Regions from separate parts of the Nesterenkonia sp. CL21 genome, predicted to be linked through region 1. Evidence: riboswitches for the same ligand, from Rfam matches in the RefSeq annotation. Region 1 holds a riboswitch; each other region holds the start of a gene.
What was found. A riboswitch is a leader RNA that binds a small molecule or an ion and turns the genes downstream of it on or off. The one in region 1 is predicted to bind S-adenosylmethionine.
Positions count from the first base shown of each region.

Region 2: it holds a riboswitch for S-adenosylmethionine, as region 1 does, so the genes downstream of both, Q7C18_RS09295 (flavin reductase family protein) here and Q7C18_RS12825 (nitrite/sulfite reductase) in region 1, are expected to answer to the same signal.
Region 3: it holds a riboswitch for S-adenosylmethionine, as region 1 does, so the genes downstream of both, Q7C18_RS10425 (methylenetetrahydrofolate reductase) here and Q7C18_RS12825 (nitrite/sulfite reductase) in region 1, are expected to answer to the same signal.

Region 1 covers NZ_JAUTWR010000009.1:47,265-56,958, reverse strand. Annotated here, with positions in the region: gene Q7C18_RS12830 (phosphoadenylyl-sulfate reductase) at 1-490, opposite strand, end outside; gene Q7C18_RS12825 (nitrite/sulfite reductase) at 487-2,211, opposite strand; SAM riboswitch class I at 2,215-2,301, opposite strand; gene Q7C18_RS12820 (ABC transporter substrate-binding protein) at 2,465-3,427, opposite strand; gene Q7C18_RS12815 (ABC transporter permease) at 3,441-4,103, opposite strand; gene Q7C18_RS12810 (ABC transporter permease subunit) at 4,100-4,753, opposite strand; gene Q7C18_RS12805 (ATP-binding cassette domain-containing protein) at 4,753-5,610, opposite strand; gene Q7C18_RS12800 (site-specific DNA-methyltransferase) at 5,607-6,518, opposite strand; gene Q7C18_RS12795 (DEAD/DEAH box helicase) at 6,547-8,169, opposite strand; gene Q7C18_RS12790 (DUF3107 domain-containing protein) at 8,178-8,411, opposite strand; gene Q7C18_RS12785 (TetR/AcrR family transcriptional regulator) at 8,456-9,112, opposite strand; gene Q7C18_RS12780 (PHP domain-containing protein) at 9,216-9,694, opposite strand, start outside.
Region 2 covers NZ_JAUTWR010000005.1:28,661-38,354, forward strand. Annotated here, with positions in the region: gene Q7C18_RS09280 (ABC transporter permease) at 1-397, opposite strand, end outside; gene Q7C18_RS09285 (aliphatic sulfonate ABC transporter substrate-binding protein) at 397-1,506, opposite strand; gene Q7C18_RS09290 (ABC transporter ATP-binding protein) at 1,697-2,452, opposite strand; SAM riboswitch class I at 2,580-2,700, opposite strand; gene Q7C18_RS09295 (flavin reductase family protein) at 2,815-3,432, opposite strand; SAM riboswitch class I at 3,443-3,559, opposite strand; SAM riboswitch class I at 3,773-3,884, shown strand; gene Q7C18_RS09300 (ATP-binding cassette domain-containing protein) at 3,892-4,845, shown strand; gene Q7C18_RS09305 (methionine ABC transporter permease) at 4,845-5,507, shown strand; gene Q7C18_RS09310 (MetQ/NlpA family ABC transporter substrate-binding protein) at 5,599-6,555, shown strand; gene Q7C18_RS09315 (MetQ/NlpA family ABC transporter substrate-binding protein) at 6,552-7,463, shown strand; gene Q7C18_RS09320 (MetQ/NlpA family ABC transporter substrate-binding protein) at 7,460-8,386, shown strand; gene Q7C18_RS09325 (acyl-CoA dehydrogenase family protein) at 8,383-9,687, shown strand; gene Q7C18_RS09330 (LLM class flavin-dependent oxidoreductase) at 9,684-9,694, shown strand, end outside.
Region 3 covers NZ_JAUTWR010000006.1:54,894-64,587, reverse strand. Annotated here, with positions in the region: gene metE (5-methyltetrahydropteroyltriglutamate--homocysteine S-methyltransferase) at 1-362, opposite strand, end outside; gene Q7C18_RS10425 (methylenetetrahydrofolate reductase) at 546-1,550, opposite strand; SAM riboswitch class IV at 1,613-1,752, opposite strand; gene Q7C18_RS10420 (thermonuclease family protein) at 1,938-2,654, shown strand; gene Q7C18_RS10415 (LytR C-terminal domain-containing protein) at 2,690-3,220, shown strand; gene Q7C18_RS10410 (hypothetical protein) at 3,315-3,692, opposite strand; gene Q7C18_RS10405 (hypothetical protein) at 3,795-4,733, opposite strand; gene Q7C18_RS10400 (SDR family NAD(P)-dependent oxidoreductase) at 4,861-5,646, opposite strand; gene aceA (isocitrate lyase) at 5,986-7,281, shown strand; gene Q7C18_RS10390 (hypothetical protein) at 7,360-7,941, shown strand; gene Q7C18_RS10385 (citrate:proton symporter) at 8,163-9,536, opposite strand; gene Q7C18_RS10380 (helix-turn-helix domain-containing protein) at 9,672-9,694, shown strand, end outside.

The DNA of each region.
Region 1 (9,694 bases):
AGGTGACCAGCGGCGTGTCCACGCGGGTGGGCGCCTCATCCCGGCGCACTCCGGTGAACCAGAGCTTGTAGCCGCTCAGCGCCTCCCCGAGAGGCTCCATCTTGCGCATCCGGCAGCAGGCGGCCGGGTCCCTGCCGAACAGGTCCTTGCCGTACTCGGCGTCCTGCTCCGCCACGGTCAGCTTCGGAGTGACGTCGACGACGGTGACGTCGAGACGACGGGCGACCTCATCTCGGGCGGCCAGCGTCTCGGTGAAGTGATAGCCGGTCTCCAGGAACAGCACGTCCACACCGGGCAGCTGCTCCGCGACCAGCGCCGGCAGGACGGCATCGGCCATGGAGCAGGCGACGGCGACGTCGGCGGTGTCCACATGCCGTGCCGCCCAGCCGATCACCTCCTCGGCGGGGGCGTCCCAGCCGAGCTCCTCGGCGCCGGCGGCGGCCAGGGCGCGCAGCTCCTGGGTGAGGGCGATGTCGGTCGCGGCGCTCATACCAGCTCGACCTCTCTCTTCTGCAGCTCGGAATCGTCCACCCGGTGGCTCCACTGGGCGAAGGTCTCTCCCGTCTGTCGGCCGTCCAGGTACCGGCGGACCAGCAGCTCCACGTAGTCCACGAGCTCCTCCGCCGTGACCTTCAGCCCTCGCACAGTCCGGCCGAGACCGGCCTCATCGCGGTCCACGAAGGTGAGCCCGCCGCCCAGGTGGACCTGGAAGCCGGGGGTCTTCTCCCCGTCGGCGTCGGGCAGCAGCTGCCCCTTCAGCCCGATGTCCGCGGTCTGGATGCGGGCGCAGGAGTTGGGGCAGCCGTTGATGTGCAGGGTGAGCCGCTCCGGCATCTGCTCGGCGACGTCGGCCAGCCGCTCCTCCAAGGCATCGATGGTCCGGGCCGCCGTGGTCTTGGTCTCCACGATGGCCAGCTTGCAGAATTCGATGCCGGTGCACGCGATGGTGGAGCGCCGGAAGACGCTGGGCCGGGGATCCAGCCCCAGCTCGGCCAAGGCGGCACAGACCGTCTCGACGTCGTCTTCGGCGATGTCGAGGACCACGAGCTTCTGGTGCGGCGTGGTGCGCAGACGGTGGGAGCCGTGACGCTCCAGCAGGTCCGCCAGCTCGATCAGCAGCGTCCCGGAGACCCGACCCACGGTGGGGGTGACGCCGATGTAGCACCGGCCGTCCTTCTGCCGGTGCACGCCGACGTGGTCCCCGGGAGTGTCCGGGGCGGACGGGGCCGGCCCGTCGGTGAGCGTACGGCCCAGGTACTCGTCCTCGATGACCTGGCGGAACCTCTCCGGCCCCCATTCGGCCAGCAGGAACTTCAGCCGGGCCTTGTTGCGCAGGCGACGGAACCCGTAGTCGCGGAAGGTCTGGGTGACGGCATGCCAGACCTCGGCGGCCTCCTCCTGGCGGACGAAGACTCCCAGTCGCTCGGCCAGCCGGGCGTTGGTGGAGAGCCCGCCGCCGACCCACAGGTCGTAGCCGGGGCCATGCTCCGGGTGCACGACGCCCACCAGGGCGAAGTCGTTGATCTCGTGGACCACGTCCTGGCTGGGGTGTCCGGTGATCGCCGACTTGTACTTCCGCGGCAGGTTCGCGAGCTCGGGATCGCCGATGTAGAGCCGAGCGATCTCCTGGATGACAGGGGTGGGGTCGATGATCTCATCGGCGGCGATGCCGGCCACCGGGGAGCCCAGGATCACTCGGGGGGTGTCTCCGCAGGCCTCGGTGGTGCCCAGGCCGACCGCTTCGAGGCGGCGCCAGATCTCCGGGACGTCCTCCACGGCCACCCAGTGCAGCTGGATGTTCTGCCGGTCGGTCACATCGGCGGTGTCCCGGGCGAAGTCTCGGGAGATCTCCCCGATGACACGCAGCTGCTCGGTGGTGAGGGCGCCGCCGTCGATGCGGACCCGCAGCATGAAGAACTTGTCGTCCACCTCTTCGGGCGGCAGCGAGTTGTGGGCCCCGGCCGGCACGCCGGGGCGACGCTGGGTGTAGAGGCCCCACCAGCGAAAGCGGCCGCGGAGGTCGTCCGGGTCGATCGAGTCGAAGCCCTGCTTCGAGTAGATCGTCTCGATGCGCTCCCGGACGTTCAGCCCGTTGTCGGCCTGCTTGAACTCTTCATTGTGGTTCAGCGGCTCGGTGCCGTCGACCTTCCACTGCCCGTTCGGGCGCTTCTTCGGCCGGCGGGCGGACACGGCGGACACGTCAGTGCTCATGCTCCTCCATCGCTCCTGGCGTTAGCACCCGGCTCTCCCGGGTTGCTGCGGCGTCGTCGAGCCAGATCTCTCAGCCGCTCTGGATGGTTGCTGGTGTGAGCACCACGCTACTGGACGCCAGACGGAAAACGAAGATTCCACGTCATATGTCGTCATCTATGTTCATGTGTTCATATGAGTTGCGCGACGGGGTGAGACCTCCCGCAGACACGCGCCATCGACTCCCCGGCGAGGCCGGGCCCTGCTCCGCGGCTCAGGCCTCGTCGAGGCCCTTCTCCGCCAGCCAGTCGGCGGCGACGTCGGCGGCCGACGCCTGGTCGTCCACACTGACGGCGTTGAGCCCGTTGAGCTCCTCCTGCGTCAGTTCGGCCGTGACCTCCTCGATGAGCGCCGCGGCGTCGTCCCCCACAGAGTCGGAGACCAGCGGGAGGATGTTCTGCGGCAGCACCAGATCCTCCGGGTCCTCCAGCATGACGAGGCCGTTCTCCTCGATGGCTGGATCGGCGGAATAGATGTCGGCCACCTGAACGTCCCCGTCGAGCAGCGCCTGCACGGTCAGCGGCCCACCGGAGTCCTCCACCGGGACCAGGGTGACCTCCACCCCGTAGACCTCCTGCAGACCCTCAGGGCCGTAGGGACGAGTCTCAAACTCCGAGTTCGCCGCGATCCGCAGATCCTCATCCACGTTCGCAAGGTCACCGACGCTGCGCAGCTGATGCTCCTGTGCGAACTCCGCGGTCACCACGAAGCTGTCCTGATCGGTGGCCTCCGCCGGCTCCAGGGCGCTGATCCCCTCCGGGAGGCTCTGCTCCAGTCCGGCGAGGATCTCCTCCAGGTCGGAGGCCTCAGCCTCCGCGTCCACGTACTGCAGCAGGTTCCCGGCATATTCGGGGAACACGTCGATGTCCCCGGCCTCCAGCTCCGGCATGTAGACCTCGCGCTGGCCGATGTCGAACTGCCGGTCCACCTCGTGGCCGCCCGCCTCGAGCCGCTGGGCGTAGAGCTCCGCGATGATGGTGTTCGAGTAGTACTGCTGGGAGCCGACCACCAGCGCGCCGCCCTCGGCGCCGGCGTCGTCGTCTCCCCCGTCAGCCAAGGGATCCTCGGCCCCGCAGGCGCTGAGAGCCAGCGCGGCGAGTCCCAGCAGGGCGGCGGAGACGAGGGCAGGACGGCCGAGACGGCCGGGGGCGGGGCTCGAGCAGGACACGGGGACCATCCTCTCCTGGAGCTCAGTGGATCCCGGGGATCCTCCTGAGAATCCGTAGGGCTGCGATGAACAGGGCGTCGACGAGGATCGCCACGGCGATGACCACGAAGGACGCTCCCAGCATCATGGCATAGTCATGGTTGCGCAGGCCCAGGAACAGCGGCCGCCCCAGTCCCCCGGCCCCCACGTAGGCGGCCAGGGTGGCGGTGGCGATGACCTGCAGGGTTGCCAGACGCACCCCGCCCAGGATCAGCCGCAGCCCCAGCGGCACCTCCACGGTCACCAGCACCTGCCACGGGCTGAGCCCCTGGGCGCGCGCGGCGTCGACCACGCGGCGGTCCACCGCCTCCACCCCCGAATAGGCGCCGGCGATGATCGAGGGCACCGCCAGGACCACGAAGGCGATCATCGGGGCCTTCAGCCCGATCCCCACCGCGAGGCCGGCCAAGGTGATGATCCCCAGGGTCGGCAGAGCACGGGCGGCCCCGGTGGAGAGCACGGCCAGCGCCCGGCCCCGCCCGGTGTGGCCGATGACCAGCCCGGCAGGAAGGGCGATCGCCGTGGACAGCACCAGCGCCAGCAGGGTGTACCAGAGGTGCTCGGCCGTGCGGACTCCGAGACCGCCCGGACCCGCCCAGGACTCGGCGCTGAGGACCCACTGCAGCGCCTCCATCAGATGGGTCATGAGCCGGCCCGCCTCGCCTGGGTACGCTGCCAGGGCATCGCCAGCCGGCCCAGGCCCACCAGCAGCAGGTCCACGACGACGGCGAGCAGCACGGTCATGATGATGCCGGCGGCGATGGACGGCACGATGCCACGCTGGAACCCGTCGGTGAACAGGGAGCCGAGGCTCGCCACACCCAGGACCGCGGAGACGCTGACCAGACTGATGGTGCTCACGGAGACCACCCGCAGCCCCGCCAGCAGCGCAGGCCCGGCCAGAGGCAGCTCCACTGTGAGGAAGGCGCCCCAGCGGGACTGCCCGACCGCGACCGCGGCCAGCCGGACGTCCTGGGAGACCGCGCCGAAGGCATCCGCGGCGGAACGGACCATCAGCGCCAGACCGAACAGCGTGAGCGCGACGATCACATTGAGAGCGTCCCGCACCCCGGTCCCGATGAGGATCGGCAGGACGATGAACAGCGGCAGCGACGGAATCGCATAGAGCAGACCCACCGAGCCCAGGAGAGGCTCACGCAGGCGTCCGAGCCGATCGGCGACACGCCCCAGCGGAAGGGCCAGCAGGAACGCCGCCGCGACGGCGGGAAGGCTGAGCAGCAGATGGTCGACCGTCAGGCTCAGGATGCGCGGCAGGTTCGCCAGGGCCCAGTCCATCAGCAACCTTCTGGCGACGGGGCCGCAGGCTCCGTGCCGTCCTCTCCCTCGATCAGCCCGACCGGTCTCCCGGTGTCGTCGACGACCGTCCAGCCGCCGCCGACCCGCGGGGAGGCATGCAGCCGCCGCCGTCCGTCCTGCAGCCCCAGGAATCGGGAGACGAAGGCGTCGGCGGGCTCCTCCACCAGCTCCCGGGGCGTGCCGATCTGGGCCACCTCCCCGCCGCTGCGCAGCACGACGATCTGATCCCCCAGGGCGAGTGCCTCGTCGATGTCATGGGTGACGAAGATGATGGTCTTGCGCAGCTGAACCTGCAGGCGACCCAACTGGGACTGCAGCTCCACCCGGATCAGCGGGTCCACCGCGCCGAAGGGCTCGTCCATGAGCAGGATGTTGGGGTCGTCGGCCAGGGCGCGCGCCACGCCGACCCGCTGCTGCTGCCCTCCGGAGAGCTGGGCCGGGTATCGACGTGCCAGCTCGGGGGCCAGGTCCACCAACTCCATCAGGTCACGAGCCCGCTCCTGCGCGGCACCCCGGGAGACACCATTGAGACGCGGAACGGTGGCGATGTTGTCCACCACCCGGCGGTGCGGCATGAGCCCGGAGTGCTGCATGACATAGCCGATGCTGCGCCTCAGCTGCACCGGCGGTCGCGAGGACACCGTCTCCCCATCGATGCGGACCTCACCTGAGGTCGGCTCCACCATCCGATTGACCATTCGCAGCAGGGTGGTCTTGCCGCATCCGGAGGACCCCAGCAGCACCGTGGTGGTGTGGGAGGGGACCGTCAGGCTGAAGTCCCGGACCGCCGTCGTGCCGTCCGGGTAGGTCTTGGTGACATGGTCGAACTCGATCATGACGCAGCACCCTCACGCTGGCCCTCGATGTCAGCCGACGCAGCAGACGGAGGATCCGCCCGGTGGACCTCGGCGTGGTCGCCCAGACGCCGGGCCATGACGTCGACCGCCTGCGGTGAGGAGTCGATGCAGACGAACCGGCGGCCGGTCTCCGCAGCGGCGGCCCCCAGCGTGCCCGAGCCCGCAAAGAAGTCCAGCACCCAGTCGCCCGGTCGGGAGGAGGCCTGCACCATGCGGCGTACGAGCCCCACGGGCTTCTGCGTGGGATAGCCGGTCTTCTCCCGACCCGTGGGCGAGACGATGGTGTGCCACCAGACGTCGGTGGGCAGCTTGCCCCGGGCGGCCTTCTCCGGGGTCACCAGGCCCGGAGCCATGTACGGTTCGCGATCGACCTCGGCGGAGTCGAAGTGGTAGCGCTGAGGATCCTTGACATAGACCAGGATCGTCTCGTGCTTGGTCGGCCAGCGCTTCTTCGTCCGGGCACCATAGTCATAGGCCCAGACGATCTCATTGAGGAAGCAGTCGCGGCCGAAGATCGCATCGCACATGACCTTCGCGTAGTGCACCTCGCGATAGTCCAGGTGCAGGTACAGGGTCCCGGTGTCATCCAGCAGACGCCAGGCTTCGAGCAGTCGAGGCTCCAGAAAGTCCCAGTAGTCCGGGAAGGAGTCGTCGTAGGCGGCCAGCAGCTCACGGAAGGTGTCGTAGCTGCGACCGGCGAACCCCACCCGTCCGCCGCCGTCGTGCCGCCGGACGGAGGTCGTGCGGACCGACCGCTGGGCCCGCCCCGTGTTGAAGGGCGGGTCCAGGTAGATCATCGCGAAGGCCCCGTCGGGGAGCCGCCGCAGGTGCTCGAGGTTCTCGCCCTCGAGCACGAGCGACGGACCGTCCACGGCGAAGGTCGTCATCTCCAGGTCCGCACCGGCCCGCGGGAGCTCAGTCCGCGGAGCCTGCCGTCGAGCCGGAGCCCGACCCGGAGCGGCGGCGACGACGACGGCGACGCTGGCCGCCCGAGCCGCCCTCCGACGAAGCGGCACCGCCGGAGCTCTGCTGGCTCTCCTGGCGCTGCTGGTCCTGCCCGCCCGCGGAGTCCGATCGGCGACGCGACCGGGACCGACCGCCCCGAGAGCCGCCCTCGCCCCGCGAACCGCCCTCGCCCCGAGAGCCGGAGCGGGAGCCGCGACCCTCGCGGGAGCCACCCCGCTCCTTCTTCGCCGAGGGACCTCCGAGGTCCTCGAGACGCTCGTCGCCCAGGCCCGTCTTCGATCGCTTGTGCCGCGGCAGCCGCCCCTTGGTCCCCTTCGGGATGTCGAGGTCGGTGAACAGGTGCGGCGAGGAGGAGTAGGTCTCCACCGGCTCGTCGATGCCGAGGTCCAGCGCGCGGTTGATCAGCTTCCAGCGCGGGACGTCCTCCCAGTCCACGAAGGTCACCGCGGTGCCCTTCTGCCCGGCGCGGCCGGTCCGACCGATCCGGTGGAGGTAGGTCTTCTCGTCGTCGGGAGCGTTGAGGTTGATGACATGGGTGACGTCGGTGACGTCGATGCCGCGGGCGGCGACATCGGTGGCGACGAGCACGTCGATCTTCTCGTTGCGGAACGCCCGCAGCGCCTGCTCCCGCGCACCCTGGCCCAGGTCCCCGTGGATGGCGCCGGCTGCGAAGCCGCGGGCGATGAGCTCGGTGGAGAGCTTGTCGGCCTGCCGCTTGGTGCGGGTGAAGATGATCGTGCGTCCTCGGCCCTCGGCCTGCAGGATGCGGGCCACGACCTCGTCCTTGTCCAGGTGGTGGGCCCGGTAGACGACCTGACGGATGTCCTTCTTGGTGACCCCCTCGTCGGCGGGGTCGGCGGCGCTGATGTGCGTCGGCTTGGTCATGTAGCGCCGCGCCATGGCGACGACCGGACCCGGCATGGTCGCCGAGAACAGCATCGTCTGGCGCACGGCCGGCAGCGCGCCGAGGATCGTCTCCACGTCGGGCAGGAAGCCCAGGTCGAGCATCTCGTCGGCCTCGTCCAGGACCACGATGTTGACGCTCTTCAGCTTCAGGTGGCGCTGCCGGTGCAGGTCGATGAGCCGCCCGGGGGTGCCGACGACGATCTCGACGCCGCGCTGCAGCTCCTCGATCTGCGGCTCATAGGCCCGTCCGCCGTAGATGGTGGCGACCCGCACGCCGCGCTTGGCGCCGGCGACCTTGATGTCTTCGGCCACCTGGACGGCGAGCTCACGGGTGGGGGCGACCACCAGCGCCTGCGGGGCGCCCGGGGAGGGCATCTCGTCGAAGCCGGGGTCGTGGGGCGCAGTCACGCGCTGGATTGCGGGTATGCCGAAGCCGAGGGTCTTGCCCGTTCCGGTCTTGGCCTGCCCGATGATGTCATAGCCGCCCAGGGCGATCGGCAGCGTCTCCGCCTGGATGGGGAACGGTGTGATGATCCCCTTCTCAGCGAGCGCCTCGACGATCTCGGGGCGGACGTTGAAGTCGGCGAAGGTCACCGTGGGCTCGGCGGTCTCGCCGCCGTCGACCTGCACGGTGCCTTCGGCCGATTCAGCTGTCTGTTCAGTCATAGATTCTTTCATTCGGCGACTGCGGCGAAGCCGACAGTCTGCTTGGTGTCGGAGCCGATCTCCACATACCCGATGCTGGCGACCGGCACCACGATCTTCTTCTCACGGCGGTCGGTGAGGGTCAGCAGCGGCTTGGCGTTCTCCACCGCGTCAGCCACCGTCTTCTCGACGTCCTCCGCTGAGGCGTCGGTCTCGATGACGATCTCGCGGGAGACGTTCTGGACTCCGATACGAACTTCCATGCCACTCCTTCGGCTCGGCGCGATCTGTGCCGCTCCGATACTACCTACTGTGCCGGCGTGCCGGCGTCGGGCTCCTTGGGGAAGCCCGAGATTCCGCGCCAAGCCAAACGGGACGTCAGCTGCGAGGAGACGTCCAGGTCCGGACGCTCCGAGAGCCGGCTCCAGTGACGGGCCGCCGAGGTGATCATGCCGATGAGCCCGTGCCCCAGCAGGGTGGCCTCCGCCATGGGCTGGCCCGTGTCGTCCGCGATGACCTCCGCGATGGCGGCGGCCACATTGTCATGGAAGCGTTCCATGCGGGTCTCGACGGCCTCATCGTTGTCCATCCCGGAGGTGAACAGCAGCCGATAGGCCTCGTCCTCCCGCGAGATGAACTCGTAGAAGGCCGTCATGGTGGCCGAGACGCGCTCCTTGTTGTCCTCGGTGGACCCCAGCGCCTCCGTGATCATCCGCTCCAGCTGCGCCAGGTGCGTGTCCAGCAGGTCCAGGAAGAGCTCGTGCTTGCCCGGGAAGTGCTGATAGAGCACCGGCTTGGAGACCTGGGCGACGTCGGCGATGTCATCCATCGACGCCGCGTGGTACCCCTTGGCCACGAAGACCTGCAGCGCACAGTCCAGCAGCTGGCGTCGACGCTGCTCGCGCGGCATCCGCTTGGCGCGCTGCGGAGTGCTCGGCTCGGAGGTGGTCGCGTCCTGTGTCATGGACACCCAGTGTACGGAACCGCGCCCTCCCCGCGTGACACCTGTGCCCGTCGACGCGGACGCGCCGCCCGCCCGGCGACGGCGCCGAGCTGAGGGCCGGGACTCACACGCCGGGAAGGCGTCCGTACGCCGGAGAGCCGGTGGCCAGGTCCAGCAGTTCCGCGACCGTGTCCAGGTCGGTGGTGTTCTCTCCGATGAGGTTCGGTTTTCCCGCGCCGTGATAGTCCGAGGAGCCGGTGGTCAGCAGGTCGTGCCGCCGCGCCAGGTCCAGCAGGATGCGTCGGCCGTCGGGCGGATTGTCCCGGTGCCAGACCTCCACGCCGGCCAGTCCGACCTCGATCATCTCCTCCAGCTGATCCATCGACACCGTCCGCCCCCGCGTCGAGGCCATCGAGTGGGCGATCACCGGGACTCCCCCGGCCTCCCGGACCAGCCGGATCGCCGTGGTCGGGTGCATGTTCTCCTGGCTGACGTAGTACGGGGATCCGCGGAACAGGAGCCGATCGAAGGCCTCCTGCCGGTCGGCCACCGCACCGATGGCCACGAGAGCGTCCGCCAGATGAGGCCGCCCCACCGTGGCGC
Region 2 (9,694 bases), on a different contig from region 1:
CCAGCGCCAGGCCCAGGCCCGCGCCCACGGCGAAGCCCAGCAGCACCCGCTGCACGGAGATGGCGATGTGCTGGTAGAGCTCCCCGCGCTCGAACAGCTCCACCCCGGCGGCCAGCACCGACTGCGGAGTCGGCAGCTGCACCGGGGAGAAGACGCCGGCCGCGGTGACGCCGTACCAGAGGGCCAGCAGGACCAGCGGCACGATCGCTCCGATGAGGACCCGACCGCCGGGGATGCGACGGACCCGAGCAGGCACTCCAGCGTCCGGACTGTCCGGGCCGGGCACCGGCCGGGGTGCGGCTGAGTCACGGTCGCCCAGCACCCGTGCCGGCTCCGCGCTCTGGTGGCGGCCCTCCTCGTCCCGGGTCCGAGCGCCGTCAGGCAGCGTCTGGCTCATCACTGATCATCCTCGTCGTCCTCGACGATCGTGGCCTCGTCCTCAGAGCCCTCGGCGTCGGTGGCCTGCCGGTTCTCCGCGAACTCCGGGTGGAACAGCGTCTCGAGCGCCTCGTCGATGCTGTCCTGGCTGGAGACGTCGCCGGTGTCGAGGAAGATCGGACCGACCTCCTGCAGCACCTCACGCTGGGCGGCGCCGGGGACCGGGTCGACGTCGAAGTTCGACCGCTCCCGGATCACCGTCTCGGCGACCTCCAGGTCGATGTTGCTGTGCTCGGCCAGGATCTCGGCCGTCTCCTCGGGGTTCTCCTGAGCCCATTCGCGGGCCTGCTCATAGACGTCCACGACGGTCTGGGCGACGTCGGGGTGGTCCTCGATGAACGACTCGGTCGCGTTGATCACGCTGTAGGTGTTGAAGTCCACGTTCCGGTAGAACAGCGTCTCGCCGTCGGCCTCGGCTCCCGCCATGATCGGGTCCAGTCCGGCCCAGGCGTCGACGTCGCCGTTGGCCAGCGCGCTGCGGCCGTCCGCGTGCTGCAGGTTCTGCACCTCCACATCGCCCACCTCCAGGCCGGCCTCGTGCAGGGACTGCACCAGGAAGAAGTACGGGTCGGTGCCCAGCGTGGCGGCCACGGAGACGCCCTCGAGGTCGCCGACGTCGGTGATCCCCGAGTCCGGCGAGGTGACCAGGGCGGCCCACTCCGGCTGGTTCTCGATGAGGATGATCTGCTGCGGGGCGCCGTTGGCGCGCGCCAGCAGGGCGGCGGAGCCGGCCGTGGACCCGACGTCGATGGCCTCGGCACGCAGCTTCTCATTGGCGTCGTTGGAGCCGTGGGACTGGATCCATTCCACCTCGGTGCCGGCCTCGGAGAGCTCCTCTTCGAGCCAGCCGTGCTCCATGATCACCAGGCTGAGCGGGTTGTAGGTGGCGAAGTCGAGGGTGAGCGTGTCCAGTTCGCCCTCGGCGGTGCCGCCGGATCCCTCGCCCTCCACGCATCCGGTCGCCAGCAGAGCGACGGCCGCGCCGGCGATCGTCGCGGAGGCGGCGCGTCGGAACCGCGGCCGCGGGAAGCGGGCAGGGGAGAAGGAGGTGTCGGTCTGACTGGGCATGTCGTGAAGGGACCTTTCGTGCGTGGGTGGGAGCCGCCCCGGTCGAGCTCGGGCTCCGCCCGGCCGCGCCGAGCGGAGGCCGGGAGCGCCCGGGCCGCGCGGCCTGTCAGTCCTGAGCTGTCAGTCCTGAGCTGTCAGTCCTGAACTGTCAGACCTGAGCGGAACGTGCGGTCCGGCCGGGGCGGGTGGGCTAGTGCGCGTCGACGCCGAGGCCGGCCAGGAGCTCGCCGCGCAGGGCGGCCAGCTCGGCGGAGGCACGGTCACGCGGCCGGCTGCCCGGAACGGTGAGCAGTCGGGAGACGGTGGCGCCCTCGCGGGCGGGGTCCACCGGGTCGGAGCCGAGCAGCAGGATTCGGTCGGCCAGCTGCAGGGCCTCGTCGACGTCGTGGGTCACCAGCAGCACCGTGGTGCCGGTCTGCGCATGGACGTCCAGGAGGAGGTCCTGCATCTTCAGCCGGGTCAGGGCGTCCAGGGCGCCGAAGGGCTCGTCCAGCAGGAGCACGCCGGGGCGGCGGGCCAAGGCCCGGGCCAGCGAGGCGCGCTGCGCCATGCCGCCGGAGATCTCCCGGGGGCGAAGCTGGGCGCGCTCGGCCAGGCCGACCAGTTCGAGCAGCTCATCCACTCGCCGACGGCCCTCCGCCGCGGACACGTGCCGCGGCAGCCCGAGGGAGACGTTGCGGTGCACCGAGCGCCAGGGCAGCAGCCGAGGCTCCTGGAAGCCGACGGCGGTCCGTTCGTCATAGGTGCGCACCGGGGTGCCGTCGATGATGACCTCACCGGAGCATCCGGCGTCGAGACCGCCGACGGCGCGCAGCAGCGTGGACTTCCCGCAGCCGGAGGCGCCCAGGATGGCGACCACCTCGCCGGGGGAGATGTGCAGGTCGACGTCGTGCAGGACGGTGCGTCCGTCGAAGGCGCGCCCCACACCGCGCAGCTGCACGTCCATCGAATGCGTGGCGGCCCCTGCGGGGGCGGGACGGTCCAGCAGAGCGACGCCGCCGGAATGCTCGGAGAGGTGCTGGTCAGACTCGTGCGTCACGAGTGCGGGTGCAGACGAACCCATAGGAAATTCACTCCCATCGATCCTGGCGGTAGCACCTTTTCTGATGCGACGGGCACAGAGAGGCCGATCGACGCATCCGAAGGTTGCTGCGGCGTCACAGAGCCAGATCTCTCAGCCGCTCGGGATGGTGTACGTGCTCAACCCTACGCGGATCAGCGTGGGCCGGGCAAAGGTGATGTCACAGTGTGAGACATGTGGGGTGGCGTGGGCCCGACGACGGTGCCCCCGGATGCAGGGGGATGCCCTCAGGCTTCGGGAGACAGCGGGCCGAGGCTCTTGAACTCGCTCTGGTGGAACACCAGCGCCTCGGCGGAGTCCTCGACCGCCAGGTCCAGCAGCTCGAGCACGACGATGTCATGGTCGCCGGCCCGGACCTGGTCGTAGATGCGGGTGGTGAAGGTGACGGGCGCACCCTCCAGGGTGATCGACCCACCTGTGCCGATGCTTGTCCTCAGGCCGGTGAATCGGCTCTCCCGGTCCTTGGAGGCGATCTTCCGGCACAGCTCCGACTGGCCGTGCCCGATCAGTGACACTCCCAGCTCGGTGTCCGCCCCGGCCAGCTTCGGCCAGGTGGTGGAGCTGTGCTGCACCGCCACCGTGGCCAGCGGTGGCTCGAGCGAGACGCCGATGGTGAAGGTGGAGGCCACGAGCCCTTCCGGGCGGCCGTCCACCTCGGCGGCGACGACCACCACCCCCTGCGGGAAGTGGCCGAAGGTCCGGCGCAGCTCCAGCGGATCGACGTCGGCCAGCCGGGTGGCGGCGCGGCCCACGGCGGGGCGGGCTCCGGTGTCAGCGGGCGCGTGCGGCACGGTCTCCTCCACGGTGGTCGTGGGGCGCTCGGCGGCGGCCAGTGCGGTGCTCATGGCGGATCAACTCCCATCGGTCCTGGCGGTAGCACCTTTTCTGAAGGACCCGCCGGAGGGGGCGGATCGCATCCGAAGGTTGCTGCGGCGTCGACGAGCCAGATCTCTCGGCCGCTCGGGATGGTCTGTGTGTCCAGCGTACGGCCGCAGAGAGATGTGATCAAAGAACCGTTCGCAGGATGAGACGCGGCGACATATTCCGTCCAGCGGGCGCGCAGGATGCGTCCAGAGTGTGGCTCCCTCAGTCCGAGGGGGCTGTACATTCTTACGCCTCGTGACATGAACTCAATCCGCTGACTTGACGATTGTTCATCTGCTGCGCGTATGGTTGACCCCAACGAACCCATCCAGAGCGACTGAGAGATCTGGCTCGACGACGTCGCAGCAACCACCCGGAGCAGCCGTGCCCAGTGCGGCCCGGGGAACGGTGCTAACGCCAGAGACGATGGAGAATGCCCGATGATCTCACTGCGCCATGTGTCCACGTCCTTCCCCGCTGCCCGGGGCAAGGAGCCCATCCACGCCGTCGATGACGTCTCCTTGGAGATCCCCCGCGGGAGCATCCAGGGGATCATCGGCTTCTCCGGCGCCGGGAAGTCCACGCTGCTGCGCAACATCAACCTGCTTGAGCGCCCCACCTCGGGTGAGGTGCATGTGGGCGGGGTGGAGCTGACCGCCCTCGACGACGAGGCTCTGCGTCGCGCCCGGCACCAGATCGGCATGATCTTCCAGGGGTTCAACCTGGTGAACAATCTGACCGTCGCCCAGAACGTGGAGCTGTCCCTGAAGTTCGCCGGCGAGAAGGACCGTCGCGTCCGCCGGCGTCGCGCCGCCGAGGCGCTGGAGATCGTGGACATCACCGACAAGGCCAAGGTGTACCCGGCCCAGCTCTCCGGCGGGCAGAAGCAGCGGGTGGCCATCGCTCGCGCCCTGGCCACTCGGCCGGAGGTGCTGCTGTGTGACGAGCCGACCTCCGCCCTGGACCCCTTCACCACGGCGACGGTGCTGCAGTATCTCGCCGACGTGAACCGCGAGCTCGGCATCACCGTGGTCATCGTGACCCACGAGATGGAGGTCATCAAGGCCCTGGCCGATCACGTCGCCGTCATGGAGTCCGGCCGCGTGGTGGAGCAGTTCCCCGCCCGGGAGCTGCAGCGCGAGGGCTTCGCTCCGCACACCTCCATCGGCCGGTACCTGGTCAGCGACGGCATCAGTGTGGACCGTGACGGCGGCGCCCGGACGCAGGCGCCGACGCCGAGCGGGGACCAGGGTCGCGCCGCAGAGTCCGCAGAGTCCGCAGAGTCGGCAGAGTCCGCAGAGCCGCCGGCGCCCCAGGACCCGCCCCGTGGCCCCCGGAGGCTCGCGGCCTCTGAGCTGCTCGCCGCCGTGCCGTTCGAGGGAGGTCGTCGCTGATGGAACGCATCCTCGAACTGCAGCCCGAACTCGTCCAGGCCATGCTGGAGACCTTCGCCATGATTGCGGTGGCCATCCCGCTGGCGGTGCTGTTCGGCACTCCGCTGGGCATCTGGCTGTTCATCCATGCCCCGGGCGGAATCGCTCCGCTGCCCCGCGCCCATGCGCTGGTCAGCGGGATCGTCAATATGGTCCGCTCCTTCCCGTTCCTCATCCTGCTGATCGCGATCATTCCGTTCACCCGGCTGGTCGTCGGCACCACGGTCGGCACGGCGGCTGCGATCGTCCCACTCACGGTCAACGCCATTCCCTACTTCGCCCGGCTGGTGGAGCAGAACATCACCCAGCTGGGGTCCGGGGCGGTGGAGGCCTCCCGTGCCATGGGGGCCACTCGCGGACAGATCATCCGCAATGTGCTGCTGGTGGACGCCAAGCCGGCGATCATCGGGTCCATCACGATCACCACCGTCAGCTTCATCTCCTATTCGGCCATGGTCGGACTGGTCGGCGGCGGCGGAATCGGCGACTTCGCCATCCGGTACGGGTACTACCGCTATGAGACCGCGGTGATGATGGTCGCCATCGTGCTGATGATCGCCCTGGTGACGCTCGTGCAGTTCAGTGGCACCCGCCTCGCGCGGCTCACCGACAAGCGCATCTGACCACCGGCCGGTTCGGCCGCCCCTGCGCTCCGTGCGCACTCCTCCATCCCGGCGTGCAGGTCGCTGCACCCTGACAACGAAAGCTTGTGACATGCCCAGAACACTGACATCCTCCGGCGTCTCCGGCGCGCTCGGGCTGACCGGGGCCACCGGTTCGCTCGCCTCCTCCCCGCTCGGGCGCCGCGGCCTGCTGCTCGGCGGACTCGCCGCAGTGGGGACCTTCACCCTGACCTCCTGCGGGCTGGCCGACGCCGTGGGCGACGACGACCGCACGATCAGCATGATCGTCACCGAGTCGGCGCCCTTCCAGGACCCCACCGAGATCGTCAAGGACATCCTCGCCGAGGACGGCTGGGAGCTGGAGACCACCTACGTCACCGACATCATCCAGCCCAACCAGGTGGTGGCCCAGGGGGAGTACGACGCCAACTTCTTCCAGCACATCGCCTACCTGCGGCAGTTCAACCAGGACAACGGCACCGATGTGGAGCCCGCGTTCTCCGTCTACTACGCGCCCAGCGGCATCTTCTCGCTGCAGCATGACAGCATCGAGGACCTCCCCGACCGCGCCCAGATCGCCCTGGCGGTCGACACCGCGAACAACGGCCGCGGGATCAAGCTGCTCGCCGACGCCGGGGTCCTGGAGATCGACGAGTCCAAGGAGGTCACCGAGCTCTCGCAGCGGGACATCATCGACAACCCGAAGGACTTCGAGTTCATCGAGATCGACCAGCAGTCCGCCGCACAGACCCTGCCGGACGTCGACGCCGGCTTCGCCTTCGCGCGGCTGGTCGCCGAGGCGGGCCACGACGTCGCGGAGACCGCGCTGATCCTGGAGGACGACGACGACGTCCGCATCCCCTTCACCTGCGTGGTCGCCGGGGCGCCCGGCTTCCAGGACACCGAGAAGGCCGCCGCCCTGCAGGAGGCCTTCCAGTCCGAGGAGGTCCAGCAGTGGTTCGAGGACTACCTCGACGGCGCCATCGACTTCACCGACGAGTTCACGCTCGACACCGTCGAGCCGATCTGGGAGGACTTCACCGCATGAACCGCAGCACCATCGGCCGTCCCTCCCAGACCCCCACACTCTCCCGGCGGCGGCTCCAGCGCGGTGCACTGGGCATCGCCGCGCTGGCCGCCGTCGGGAGCCTCACCTCCTGCGGGCTGGCCGACGCCGTCGGGGACGAGGACCGCACCATCAGCATCATCGTGACCGAGTCCGCGCCCTTCCAGGAGCCCACTGAGATCGCCAAGGATCTGCTGGCCGAGGAGGGCTGGGAGCTGGAGACCACCTATGTCACCGACATCATCCAGCCGAACCAGGTGGTGGCCCAGGGTGAGTATGACGCGAACTTCTTCCAGAACTTCGCCTACCTGGACCAGTTCAACTCTGACCACGGCCTGGACATCGAGCCGGTGTTCGCCGTCTACGAGGCCCCCGGAGGGCTCTTCTCGAGTGAGCACAGCGAGCTGGGCGATCTGCCCGAGGGCGCCCAGATCGCGCTGCCGGTGGACACCGCCAACAACGGGCGCGGCCTGAAGCTCCTCGCCGACGCCGGGCTGCTGGAGATCGACGAATCGGTCCCGGTCACCGAGCTGTCCCAGCGCGACATCATCGAGAACCCGCGGGACCTCGAGTTCGTGGAGGTCGATCAGCAGTCCGTGGCGCAGAGCATCGACGACGTCGACGCCGCCTTCGCCTTCCTGCGCCTGGCCTCCGAGATCGGCCTGGGCCCCGAGGACACCCTCGCCCTGGAAGGTGAGGACGTGGCCCTGCCCTTCACCTGCGTGGTGGCCGCCGCCCCGGACTTCGCCGGCACCGAGGCCGCCGAGGCGCTGGAGCGCGCCTACCAGTCCGAAGAGGTCCGCGACTGGTTCGCCGACTACCTCGACGGCGTGCTCGACCCGGCCTTCGAGGTCGACGTCGACGCCGCCTGGGCGGAGATCTCCGCATGACCGCCCCCACCCTGCGGCGCTCGCCAGCGGCCGCAGACACCAGACTCTCCCGGCGCCGGCTGCTCAGCGGTTCACTGGGCATGGCCGCTCTGGCCGGCGTCGGGAGCCTCACCTCGGGCTGCGGGATCGCCGGGGCACTCGGAAATGACCGCACCCTGCGGCTGATCGTCACCGAGTCCCCGCCGTTCCAGGAGCCCACGAAGATCGCCGAGGAGATCCTCGCCGCGGACGGCTGGGACGTCACCGCCACCTATGTCACCGACATCATCCAGCCCAACCATGCGGTGTCCAACGGCGAATACGACGTCAACTTCTTCCAGAACATCAGCTACCTGCGGCAGTTCAACGAGGACAACGACCTGGACATCGAGCCGCTGTTCTTCATGTTCGAGCAGCCCTCGGGGATCTACTCGGCCGTCCATGACACGCTCGAGGACATCCCGGAGCGGGCACGCATCGCCCTGCCGGTGGACACGGCGACCAACGGCCGGGGCATCCGGCTGCTGGCCCGCGGCGGGCTGATCGAGATCGACGAGTCCAAGCATGTGGCGGCCCTGTCCGTGCATGACATCACCGCGAATCCGCTGGACCTGGAGTTCGTGGAGGTGGACCAGCAGTCGGTCGGTCAGATCTACCCGGACGTGGACGCCGTCTTCGGCTTTGCCCGACTGCTCGCCGAGGTGGACGTCATGCCGGAGGAGGTCCTGATCATGGAGTCCGCGGACGAGGCGCTGCCCTTCGCCCTGGCGGTCTGCGCCCGCCCCGGCTTCGCCGAGGAGGAGCCGGAGAAGTACGAGGCGCTGAAGAGCGCCTATCACGACGACGAGGTCGCCGCCTGGTACGGCGACTACCTGGACGGGATCCTCACCCCGGCCTTCGACCGCGACATCCACGCCGCCTGGGAGGACGTGAACAGCCGATGAGCACCACGACGACGAGCATCGAGACCAGCACTGACACCAACACCAGCACCAGCGGCGGGCGCGGCGTGGAGGCGCCGCACTCCGGCGTCGAGCTGCCCGAGAGCCTGCTGGAGACCATCGCCTCCGGAGCGGTGCACCGGGAGCTGGCCCGCGAGCTGCCCCATGAGCCTGTCCGGCTCCTGGACGAGGCGCGCTTCGGCGCCCTGCGGGTGCCCCGGGAATTCGGCGGCCCCGGCGGGAGCGTGGAGGACCTGATCCGCCAGGTGATCCGGTTGGCCGCCGTCGACTCCAATGTGGCCCACCTGTACCGCGGACACTTCGGGTTCGTGGACTCGCTGCGCTTCCAGCCCGAGGAGATCCAGCAGGCCTGGTACCCGCGGGTCCTGGCCGGGGCGACCGTGGGCAACGCGTCCACGGAGAAGGGCGGCAACGCCCTGGGCACGCTGAACACGGTGCTCACCCAGGACGAGGACGGCACCTGGCGCCTGGACGGGGAGAAGTTCTACTCCACCGGGACCATCTTCTCGGACTACACCCGGGTCTCCGCCTCCCGGCCGGGGCTGGAGGGGCGTCGGTTCGCCGTCGTCGCCACCGATGCCGAGGGTGTGGAGGTCATCGACGACTGGGACGGCTTCGGCCAGAAGCTCACGGGCACCGGCACCACCCGATTCCACGGCGCCCCGGTGGAGGACGTCGCCGTGCTGGACCGCGTGCCGGGCTCGCATGAGGCGGTGCACGAAGCTGCGTTCTTCCAGCTGTACCTGCTGGCCGTCCAGGTCGGCATCGCGAAGGCCGCGGTGGCCGACGCCGTCGCGCTGGTGGCCAAGCGCACGCGCACCTTCAACACCTCCGGCTCCGGGCAGCTGTTCCGCGAGGACCCGCTGATCCAGCAGATCATCGGCACCATGTCCGCGAAGGCCTTCGCCGCCGAGTCCACGGTGTTGGAGGTCGCGCGGATCCACGACCGCTCCCTGGAGGCCGGGTTCGCCGCCGGCACCCACCGTCTGGGCTTCGACGGTGAGCTTCCGGGCGCCGTCTACGACGCCGAGATCGCGGTGGAGCAGGCGCAGGTCACCGTGCCGGAGATCGTCATCGGGGTCACCCAGGAGCTGTTCCAGACCGTGGGCGCCTCGGCGACGCTGCGCACCAAGGCGCTGGACCGGCACTGGCGCAACGCGCAGACCGTCGCCACGCACAACCCGATCGTGTTCCGGGCCCGGTCCATCGGGGACTGGGAGATCAACGGCACGCTGCCGGAGGGGCTCAACGCCATCGGCGAGGCGAAGGGGGCCCAGCGATGACCGGGTC
Region 3 (9,694 bases), on a different contig from region 1:
GAGACCAGGGCCAGGCCCTCGCCGGTGTCCGGGGAGGTGGCGGAGAAGCCCGCCTCACGGAAGCGCCGCGGCACCAGGCCGAGCAGCACGGAGGCGTCCAGGACCTGATCGATCACGGCGCCGTCGGCCGGGATCGCCGAGTCCGACTCCAGGCCCAGGCCTGCCAGACGGCCCAGGGTGCGGGCGCGGTGAGCGTGGATGGCCTCGCGCAGCGCAGCGACGTCGCCGCCGCGCCAGTGTGCCTCCAGCGCCTTCTTGATCGCCCGATTGGGTCCGATGCGCGGGTAGCCGAGCACGGTCGCCGGCAGGGCGGGAACCTGAGCGGGCGGCTGGTCCTCGGGGCGGGCAGGGGTGGTGGTCATGATGTCTCCTCTGTCAGATGTGTCAGATGTGTCTGGGGTCAGATGCAGGTGATGGACGGATCGCATGGGGTGCCCGGACTGTTCGTCCCGGGTGACGCGGCAGGGCGCACCAGGACAGCCGACCGCGATGCGGTCCGCAGGAATGAAGGGGCCCTGTGCGGCAGGGAGCGGTGCGCTCCGGGGTCAGGACAGCTCGGGCAGGACCCGCTGCTGACGTGCGGCGTCTCGGATCCTCAGGTGATCGAGGATCGCCAGGGCGGCCGGGTGCTGGTTGAAGGTGAACAGGTGGAGGCCGGGACATCCGAGCTCCAGCACCGCGTCGATCAGGTTCAGAGTGGCGGCCACCCCGCGGCGTCGTCGTTCGGCCGGGTCGGCGACGTCGAGGTAGTCGAGCAGGTGCTGCGGCACCGGAACTCCCGAGATCTCCTCCAGGCGTCGCAGCCGCTTGGGGCTGGTCAGCGGGGCCAGTCCGGCGACGACCGGCAGGTGGATGCCCTGGGATCGGGCGTCGTCCACCAGGCGGGCGTAGTCCTCGGGGTCGTAGAAGACCTGGGTGATGGCGTAGTCGGCGCCGGCCTCCTGCTTCTCCCACAGTGCGCACAGGTCCGCCTCGTGGTCCCGGTCCGTGCCGGAGGGCGGATAGGCGGCCACTGAGATGGACACCGGGCGGGCGCCGGGCCCCTCGGGCGGGTCGAGGCGCTCCTGCTCCACCTCCCGGACCAGACGCACCACCTCGGCGGCGCGGTTCAGGCCTGCAGGCTGGTGGATCCACTCCCGGGCACCGCCCGGTGGGTCCCCGCGCAGGGCGAGCACGTCCCGCACGCCGAGGTCCAGCAGCTGCTCCACCGAGCGGCGCACCTGGGCGCCGGTGCTGCCTGCGCCGATGAGATGCGCCATCACGGGGGCGGGAGTGCTCCGGAGCAGGTGCCGGATCACCTCCAGATTCGCTCCCTCGGGCTGGTTGTGGCCGTGGGTGACGGAGAAGTAGTCCGGGCCCGCCTCGGCCAGCAGTTCGATGCTGCGCCAGGGGTCACGGCCGTCGCGGGCAGGCCGCGGCGGGAAGACCTCGAAGGAGATCAGCGAGCGTCGTCGGGTGCGCTGCACCAGATACGAGGTGTGCGGCGCGTGGTCGTCAGATTCCAGGGCGTGCTGAGACAGAGTGCCGGCGGACGGCACGGATGGTGTCATGGAGGGTCCTCCGTGTGGGGCGTTCATCATCGTTCATGAGGCGCCACAGGGAGGCTTCCCCTGCGCCGTGCTTGCCGCTGAAGATAAATCCACCTCGGTGAATATGAGCTTCGCGGCCGGATCGTCATCTGGGGCACCCCGTCACGCGGGAAAGGGTTGCCGACCGGCCAAGCCAGAGCCTGTGTGACCGGTTCTCGTGATCCTTGTGTGGTCTTGACGTTAGCACGGGCCCGTGGTTCGGGGAAGACCCTCGACAAGGGATGACGTTATGTGAACATATTGAGGTGCCTCCTGCACAAACTGGCAGCCAGCGGAGCTCGACGGCCCTGTGGGGGTCCTCGGAGGCCTCCGGGCTCCCTGTCATGGCCTCCGGATACGCTGGTCCCCATGGTCGACCGGTATCTGAAGAATGCGATGCGCCGCAATGCCCGCAAGGCGGTGCGACGCTCCCTGCGCACGGCTTCCCGCGGAGGTTCGGGCGGAGTGTCTGGGGGAGTCTCCGGGGGAGTGTCCGGTGGAGTGTCTGGTGGTGGAGCGGCGGGACGCCGGCGCCGCCGAGGCGGCAGTCAGGGCCTGCTGTGGTGGTTGCTCGGGCTCGTGCTGGTGGTCCTCCTCGGTGCGCTGATCAGCTGGATCCAGAGCCCGGGAGAAGGTGCCGCGCCGTCGCCGTCGGAGGACGGCGAGGTCGCCACCCTCGTGCGCGTGGTCGACGGCGATACGCTCGTCGTGGAGCTGGACGGACAGGAGGAACGGGTGCGGCTGCTGAACATCGACACCCCGGAGTCGGTGCATCCCCATCAGCCGGTGGAATGCCTGGGGCCGGAGTCCTCGGCGCATATGGAGTCACTGGTCGCCCCGGGGGATCCCCTCGTCCTTGAGTTCGACCACGAGCGCACGGACCGCTATGACCGCCTGCTCGCCGGCGTCTGGGCCGATGACGTCCTGCTGAACGTCCAGATGGCCCGGGACGGATTCGGGGTTCCCGTGCACTACCCGCCCAACGACCGGTTCCTCAGTTCCGTGGAGGATGCCTGGTCCCAGGCGGAGGATGACGGCGTCGGGCTCTTCGCCGATGATCTCGACTGCGAACCGGCCCTGCCCTGACGCCCTCGGGGCGGGGCCCGAAATAGGATGGGGGCATGAGCAGCTCCCCGACGCCGGCGACCCGGCGGCAGAAGATCGCCGTCGCAACCAGCACCATCGGCGTCCTGGGAGGGATCACGGTCGGCAGCTGGCTGATGATCGACGGCACCATCGACATTGCGATCGTCGGCGGCGGCTCCATCCCCGCCGGGGAGGACTGTCCCAGCCGCATCCTGTCGCCGGTGGTCCCCGAGAGGGTGCCGGTTCAGGTCCTCAATGCCACCAATGAGCCGGGACTCGCCGGCGACGTCGCCGAGGATCTCACGGATCGCGACTTCCGGGTGGAGGCGGTGGACAACGACTATTTCGCCGACACCGGCTTCGAGGCCATCATCCGTGCCGGTGAGCGAGGGCTGCGGCAGGCCTACACGGTGCAGCACCACATCCCCGGAGCCCTGGTGGACGTCGACGACCGCGACGACTTCACCGTGGACGTGGTCCTGGGCTCCGAGTTCGCCGGCCTGCAGGATGTCGAGGAGATCGAGATGGAGCCCGGCCGGCTGGACTGCGCGGGCTCTGGACGCTGACTCCGCCTGTCGACCGCCGGAGACGACGATGGGCCGCCCCGAGTGACTCGGGGCGGCCCATAGTGTGGTCGCGCTCAGGCGGCGTGGGGGAGGCTCAGGCCTCGGCGGCCTCGGCGCCCTTCCAGCGGCGCGCGCGGATGAACGAGCGCACCCCGGTGATGATGTAGACGATCAGCAGGACGAAGGTGATGGAGCTGACGACGACGGCGGCGGGCCGCTCGGCCTCGCCGGCGAACAGCGCGCCCAGCTGCATCACGTTCATGGAGGTGCCGAAGACGCCGAGCAGCGCCACCACCAGGGCGATGTGGATGCCGACCTTCGCGTTCTTCAGGCCGATGAGGCCGCTGATGAGCAGCACGACACCGAGGATCGCGGGGATCAGCGCGGTCCAGCTGGCGAAGGACGTGGCGATGTAGGCGATGACGCCGAGCAGGATCAGAATCCCGCCCAGGCCGATGGTGATGCGGGGCATGGTGCTCCTTGGGGTCGAGGGGAACGGCTTCTTCTACAGAGTGTAGTAGAACTGAGGGGTCGGCGAGGAGGGGTGATGTGCCGGCTCCCGCCTCTCCGCCTGTCAGCGGACCTTCGTCCAGGTGCCGCAGGACTCCGAGCTGACCACCAGCTGCTCCTGGTCGCCGAGGGTGATCTGCAGCGGTTCACCGAACTCCGGGGCATCGCGGGGGATGAATCCGGAGTCCAGGATGTGGCCGTCCCCGCGCAGGTCCCGGAAGATGTCCCACCAGCAGAGCATCGTGTCCTCGTCCCAGTCCAGTTCATAGGTCCCGGGCTCCACGTGTTCACCGACGACGTGCATGCCGGTGCCGAACTGGGTCTCGGGCCTCTCCGGGACGGTGTCCTCCAGGGGCAGCCAGTCGCCGCAGTCCACCGAGTCGACCACCTCACCGTCCTCCAGGACGGCGATTCCGCGGTCATCGGCCCCCGTGCGCCGCACGGTGGTCTCACTGGCGTCGGCGTAGATCACGTAGAAGCACGTCGCATCCGTCGGGCCCGAGCCGGGGTCCTGGCGGTAGGCGCCGGGCGCGATGTCCTCCCCGACCACGAGCCCCTCGCCGTCCGAGAAGGCCTCGCCCCCGGCGGGGAGGAGGTCCTCATGGGCCGTCTTCTCCGGCCGTGCCTCCGCGCCGAGCAGGCCGACGGCCCGGCCCTCCCGGCTCGCACCCTGGTCGTCGGCTTCCTGGGGTGGTGTTCCCCGGTGGGGGTTGGCGGTCAGGATCAGTCCCCCGACCAGGAGGACCAGCAGCAGGCTCAGCCCCCCGATGACGGCAAGGCCCCAGCGGTACTCCTCGAGGAACCCGCGACTCGAGGACGTTTCCGCAGCCCCGACCCCGAGCTCGGCGTCGGACTCGAGCTCGGCGTCGGCGTCGGCGTCGGGAGCGGGCGACGCTGCGGCGTCAGGGCATGCAGGAGATGCGGCGGAGTCTGGGGATGCAGGAGAGTCGGCGGACTCGGGCGCATCAGACGGCATGGGCTCGTCCGGACGCGCTGTGCTCATCGATCGGTGGTCTCCATCCGCTGGGATGCGTGGTGTCGCGGACCCCATTCAACACCAGAGACGTGGCCCTCGCAGTCCGCCACGCACGCGCGTCAGCAGGTGAGACGGACCGCGGCGCTGACCTGTGTCATCGAGGCTCCAGGCGGACCGCGCCGTCGAGCCGGATGACCTCGCCGTTGAGCATGGGGTTCTCGATGATCTGCCGCACCAGCAGGGCATAGTCGGCCGGCCGGCCCAGTCGCGCCGGATGCGGCGTCTTCGAGGCCAGAGACTCGCGGGCGGCCTCGGGGAGCCCGGCCATCATCGGCGTCTCGAACAGGCCCGGGGCGATGGTCACGCTGCGGATCTGTGAGGAGGCGAGCTCGCGGGCGACCGGCAGCGTCATCGAGGCCACGGCGCCCTTCGATGCCGCGTAGGCGACCTGTCCGATCTGTCCCTCGAAGGCGGCCACGGAGGCGGTGCTGATGAGGACGCCCCGGTCCTCGCCGTCGAGCTCGTTCTCGCGCATCGCCGCCGCGGCCTGGGCCATCATGTTCACCGTCCCGCCCACATTGATGGACAGCACCTTCATGAATCCCTCCAGGGGAAGCGGTCCTCCGCGGCCCACCAGTCTGCCCGGGGTGGCGACGCCGGCGCAGTTGACCACCACGCGCAGCGGCCCGAGCTCCTGCGCCTCGGCCACGGCACGCAGGGCCGTCTCGGGGTCGGTGACGTCCCCGGGGCAGAAACGGGCGCGATGCCCGAGGCGTGCCACCGCCTCGGTGCGTGTGACGCCGTCGGGGCCGGTCTCGCCGTCGTCGGGAAGGTCCACCACGACGACACCGGCTCCGGCGTCGTGCAGCATCTGGGCCGTCTCGCGTCCGAGCCCGGAGGCCCCGCCCGTGACGATCGCGCTGGCCTGGGTCAGATCCATGGAAGAGTCCTCTCGCCGTCAGGTGTGGTCTGTGCCACCAGACTACGGCGGAGCGGGGGCAGGGCCCAGAGGGGCGCCGTACGGTCGATCTTCGCGTCGCTGAAGCGCGTTTGCTTCGGCTTCCGCCACCATCCCCGGTGATCCGGCGTGAGTTCCCGCACTTCTTGCAGGAATGCGAAGAACTGCAGATCTTTTCTCAGATTCCTGTGGTCAGGGGGTTCAAGAGGGCCGAAAACTGGAGATGTACCAACCACTCGGTACCAACCACTGGTCGACGATCCATTGGTCACCGATTCGAAGGAGAACACTGTGACTGCCACCGTCAACGCAAGCACTGACATCCGCGGAGACTTCGAGGAGCGCGTCGAGCGCATCCAGCAGGACTGGGACACCAACCCGCGGTGGAAGAACGTGCGGCGCGACTACGGCGCCGACGAGGTGGCCAAGCTGCAGGGGTCGGTGCAGGAGGAGCACACGCTGGCCAAGCGAGGCTCGCAGAAGCTCTGGGAGCAGCTCACCGCCGAGCACGCCGAGGGCACCTACACCAACTCCCTGGGTGCGCTCACCGGCAACATGGCCGTCCAGCAGGTCAAGGCCGGACTGCGCGCCATCTATCTCTCCGGCTGGCAGGTCGCCGGTGACGCCAACCTCTCCGGCAACACCTACCCCGACCAGTCGCTCTACCCGGCCAACTCGGTGCCCAACGTGGTGCGCCGCATCAACAGCGCCCTGCAGCGGGCCGACCAGATCGAGTACCTCGAGGGCATCCGCACCGTGGAGGACTGGATGGTGCCGATCATCGCGGACGCCGAGGCCGGCTTCGGCGGCCCGCTCAACGCCTACGAGCTGATGCGGTCGATGATCGCCTCCGGCGCCTCGGGCGTCCACTGGGAGGACCAGCTGGCCTCCGAGAAGAAGTGCGGCCACCTGGGCGGCAAGGTGCTGGTCCCCACCGGGCAGCACATCCGCACCCTGCAGGCCGCGCGCCTGGCCGCCGACGTCGCGAACACCCCCTCGGTGGTCATCGCCCGCACCGATGCGGAGGCGGCCACCCTGATCACCTCCGACGTGGACGAGCGTGACGCCGAGTTTCTCACGGGGGAGCGCACCGCAGAGGGCTTCTACAAGGTCCGCAACGGCATCGAGCCCTGCATCGCCCGGGCCAAGGCCTATGCGCCCTACTCCGACCTGATCTGGATGGAGACCGGCACCCCGGACCTGGAGTACGCCAAGCAGTTCGCCGAGGCCGTGAAGTCTGAGTTCCCGGACCAGATGCTGGCCTACAACTGCTCGCCGTCCTTCAACTGGAAGAAGCACCTCGACGACGACACCATCGCCAAGTTCCAGCGCGAGCTGGGCGCGATGGGCTTCACCTTCCAGTTCATCACGCTGGCCGGGTTCCACGCCCTGAACTACTCGATGTTCGAACTGGCCAAGGGCTACAAGTCGGTGCAGATGAAGGCCTACGTGGAGCTCCAGGAGAAGGAGTTCGCCGCCGAGGACGAGGGCTACACCGCCACCCGCCACCAGCGGGAGGTCGGCACCGGCTACTTCGACGCCATCTCCACCACGCTCAACCCCGAGTCCTCCACGGTCGCCCTGAAGGGCTCCACCGAAGAAGGACAGTTCCACTGAACCGAGCCGGAGCCCGGCGACGGCCTCGATGGAGAGGCCGTCGCCGCTCCCGCCGCTGAGACTCCCGAGGAGAAAGCCATGAACACCCCCGAACTCTCGATCACGATCAACGGCATCGCCCTGTCGGCACCGCGGGTGCCGCGACAGAAGGAGGTCCTCACCGCCGAGGCCCTCAGCTTCCTGGCCGCGCTCCACGAGGAGTTCGGTGCACGGGCCGCAGCCCTGGGCGTGCGGGAGGACGGCTCAGGCGCCGACCCGGTCATCGAAGCCTCCTGGCGCGCGCTGATCACCAAGCAGCTCGCCGAGCCGGCCAGCTCCATCGTCCGGCCCCGCTGCCTGGGTCGTCGTGAGGGGCGCATGTTCCACCGGGGTGAGGCACTCTCCGCCGGGCTCGTGGACTTCGGCATCCACGTCCACCACAACGCCCGGCGCCTGCTGGCCGAGGGGCGTGCTCCCTACGTGGAGCTGCCGCCCTTCGACCGGGAGGAGGAGGTCACGCTGTGGCAGGAGATCTTCAGCCGCACCGAGCAGCTGCTGGAGCTCCCGGAGGGCACGATCCGTGCCATCCACCTGAACAAGCGGGCCGCCGCCGAGACGCGGTCCGCCCGAACGGCCGGCTCCACTGGTGGGCGCCGGCGGCTCGCCGAGGCGGCAGCGTAGGGACCTGCCCCACGCCTCGGCGAGTCGGAAGACCGGGGTCCGCGCCTCTCGAGGTCGGGCGCGGACGGCCCGGTCGGCACGACGGACCGCCTCCTGTCGCACTGAGGTCGAGGCAGGAGGCGGTCAGCCGTGCCGGAAGTGAAGAAGGCGCCGTCGGGGCCGAGGACGCGTGGTCTGCATCCTCGGCCCCGACGGCGCCGACGTCTGGGCCTGCTCAGCGCTCAGTGGAAGCTGAACAGCCCGAGGGTCAGCGCAGCGAGCATCACCAGGAGGGAGAAGCCCCAGATGATGAAGAAGGAGTACCGCAGATGCTGACCCAGGTTCGCCCCGGACAGGCCCAGGGCCAGCCACAGGGCGGGCGAGAACGGGCTGACGAACGTGCCGATCACATTGCCGGCCATCATCGCGTGGGCGACCTCCATGGAGCCGATCCCGAACTGCGCGGAGGTGGCGTCCACCAGCGGCAGCACCGAGAAGTAGTAGGCGTCGGTGGAGGTCAGCAGGTCCATGGGCACGCCCAGCACACCCATGATGATGTGCAGGTTCGCGCCGGCGGCCTCCGGGATCACCGCCAGGGTGGACAGCGCCACGGACTCCAGCATCTCGGACTCGTTGAGCACGCCGAGGAACACCGAGGCGCCCAGGATCACCGCGCCCATCATCAGCGCGTTCGGCGCATGCGCACGGATGCGCTCCATCTGCAGGTTCGAGCCCTTGAAGTTCAGCGGCAGCGCGATGGCCACACCCAGCATGAAGGCCAGCGGCGGGGGCAGGATGTCGGCGAGCATCAGGCCGATGACACCCAGGGCCAGCACCGCGTTGGCCCAGAAGATCACCGGGTGGGAGTTCATCCGCTCCACGATTTCGGCACGCGCATAGTGCTGGCGTTCGGTGAACTCGTCGGCGATCTGCCGCACGTCCACGGTGTCGGGGGCGTCGGCGTCGCCGGCCACCACGCGACGGCGGATGCGCCGGACCTCGCGCATCCCCAGCAGCCAGGCGATCCCGAGCACCAGGACGACGGCGACCACCTGCACCGGGATGAGGGGCCGGTAGAGCTCCACCGGGTCGATGCCCGTCACCGAGGCCGCGCGGCCCAGCGGCCCGCCCCAGGGGATCATGTTGATGATGCCGGCCGAGAGCGCGAGCAGCAGCAGCAGAAGGTACCGGCTCATGTGCAGCGCCTGGTAGAGCGGCAGCAGGGCCGGGACGGTGAGGAGGAAGGTGGTCGCTCCGGCGCCGTCGATATGGGCCACGATGCCGATCAGCGCGGTGCCGACCGCCACCAGGACGACCTTCCCGCGGGTGAGCAGGATCAGCGACCGCACGATCGGATCGAAGAGCCCGGCGTCGGAGAGGATGCCGAAGAACAGGATCGCGAAGATGAACATCACCACGACGCTCATCACCTGGTCGACACCGGAGTCGAAGAACTCCACGATGTCGCCCACCCCGAAGCCGACCAGGAGCGCCCCGACGATGGGGGTCACCACCATGGCCACGACAGGGGAGACCTTGTTCCACATCAGCAGGCCGACGGTCACGGCGATGATGCCGAGCCCGCCGACGGTCAGAAGAGTTGAAGGCTCGTCCATGAGCTGCTCCAGTCTGTGGGAGGTTCCGTCAGGATCAGTGGTCGGGCTCGGACCAGGGCCGCAGGGCCTGGGAGCCGCATCACACCCTAACCCGGCCGTCACAGATGTGCACGCCGGAGCTGTAGAATGAGCGGCATGCGGCCCGTGCCAGAGCAGGC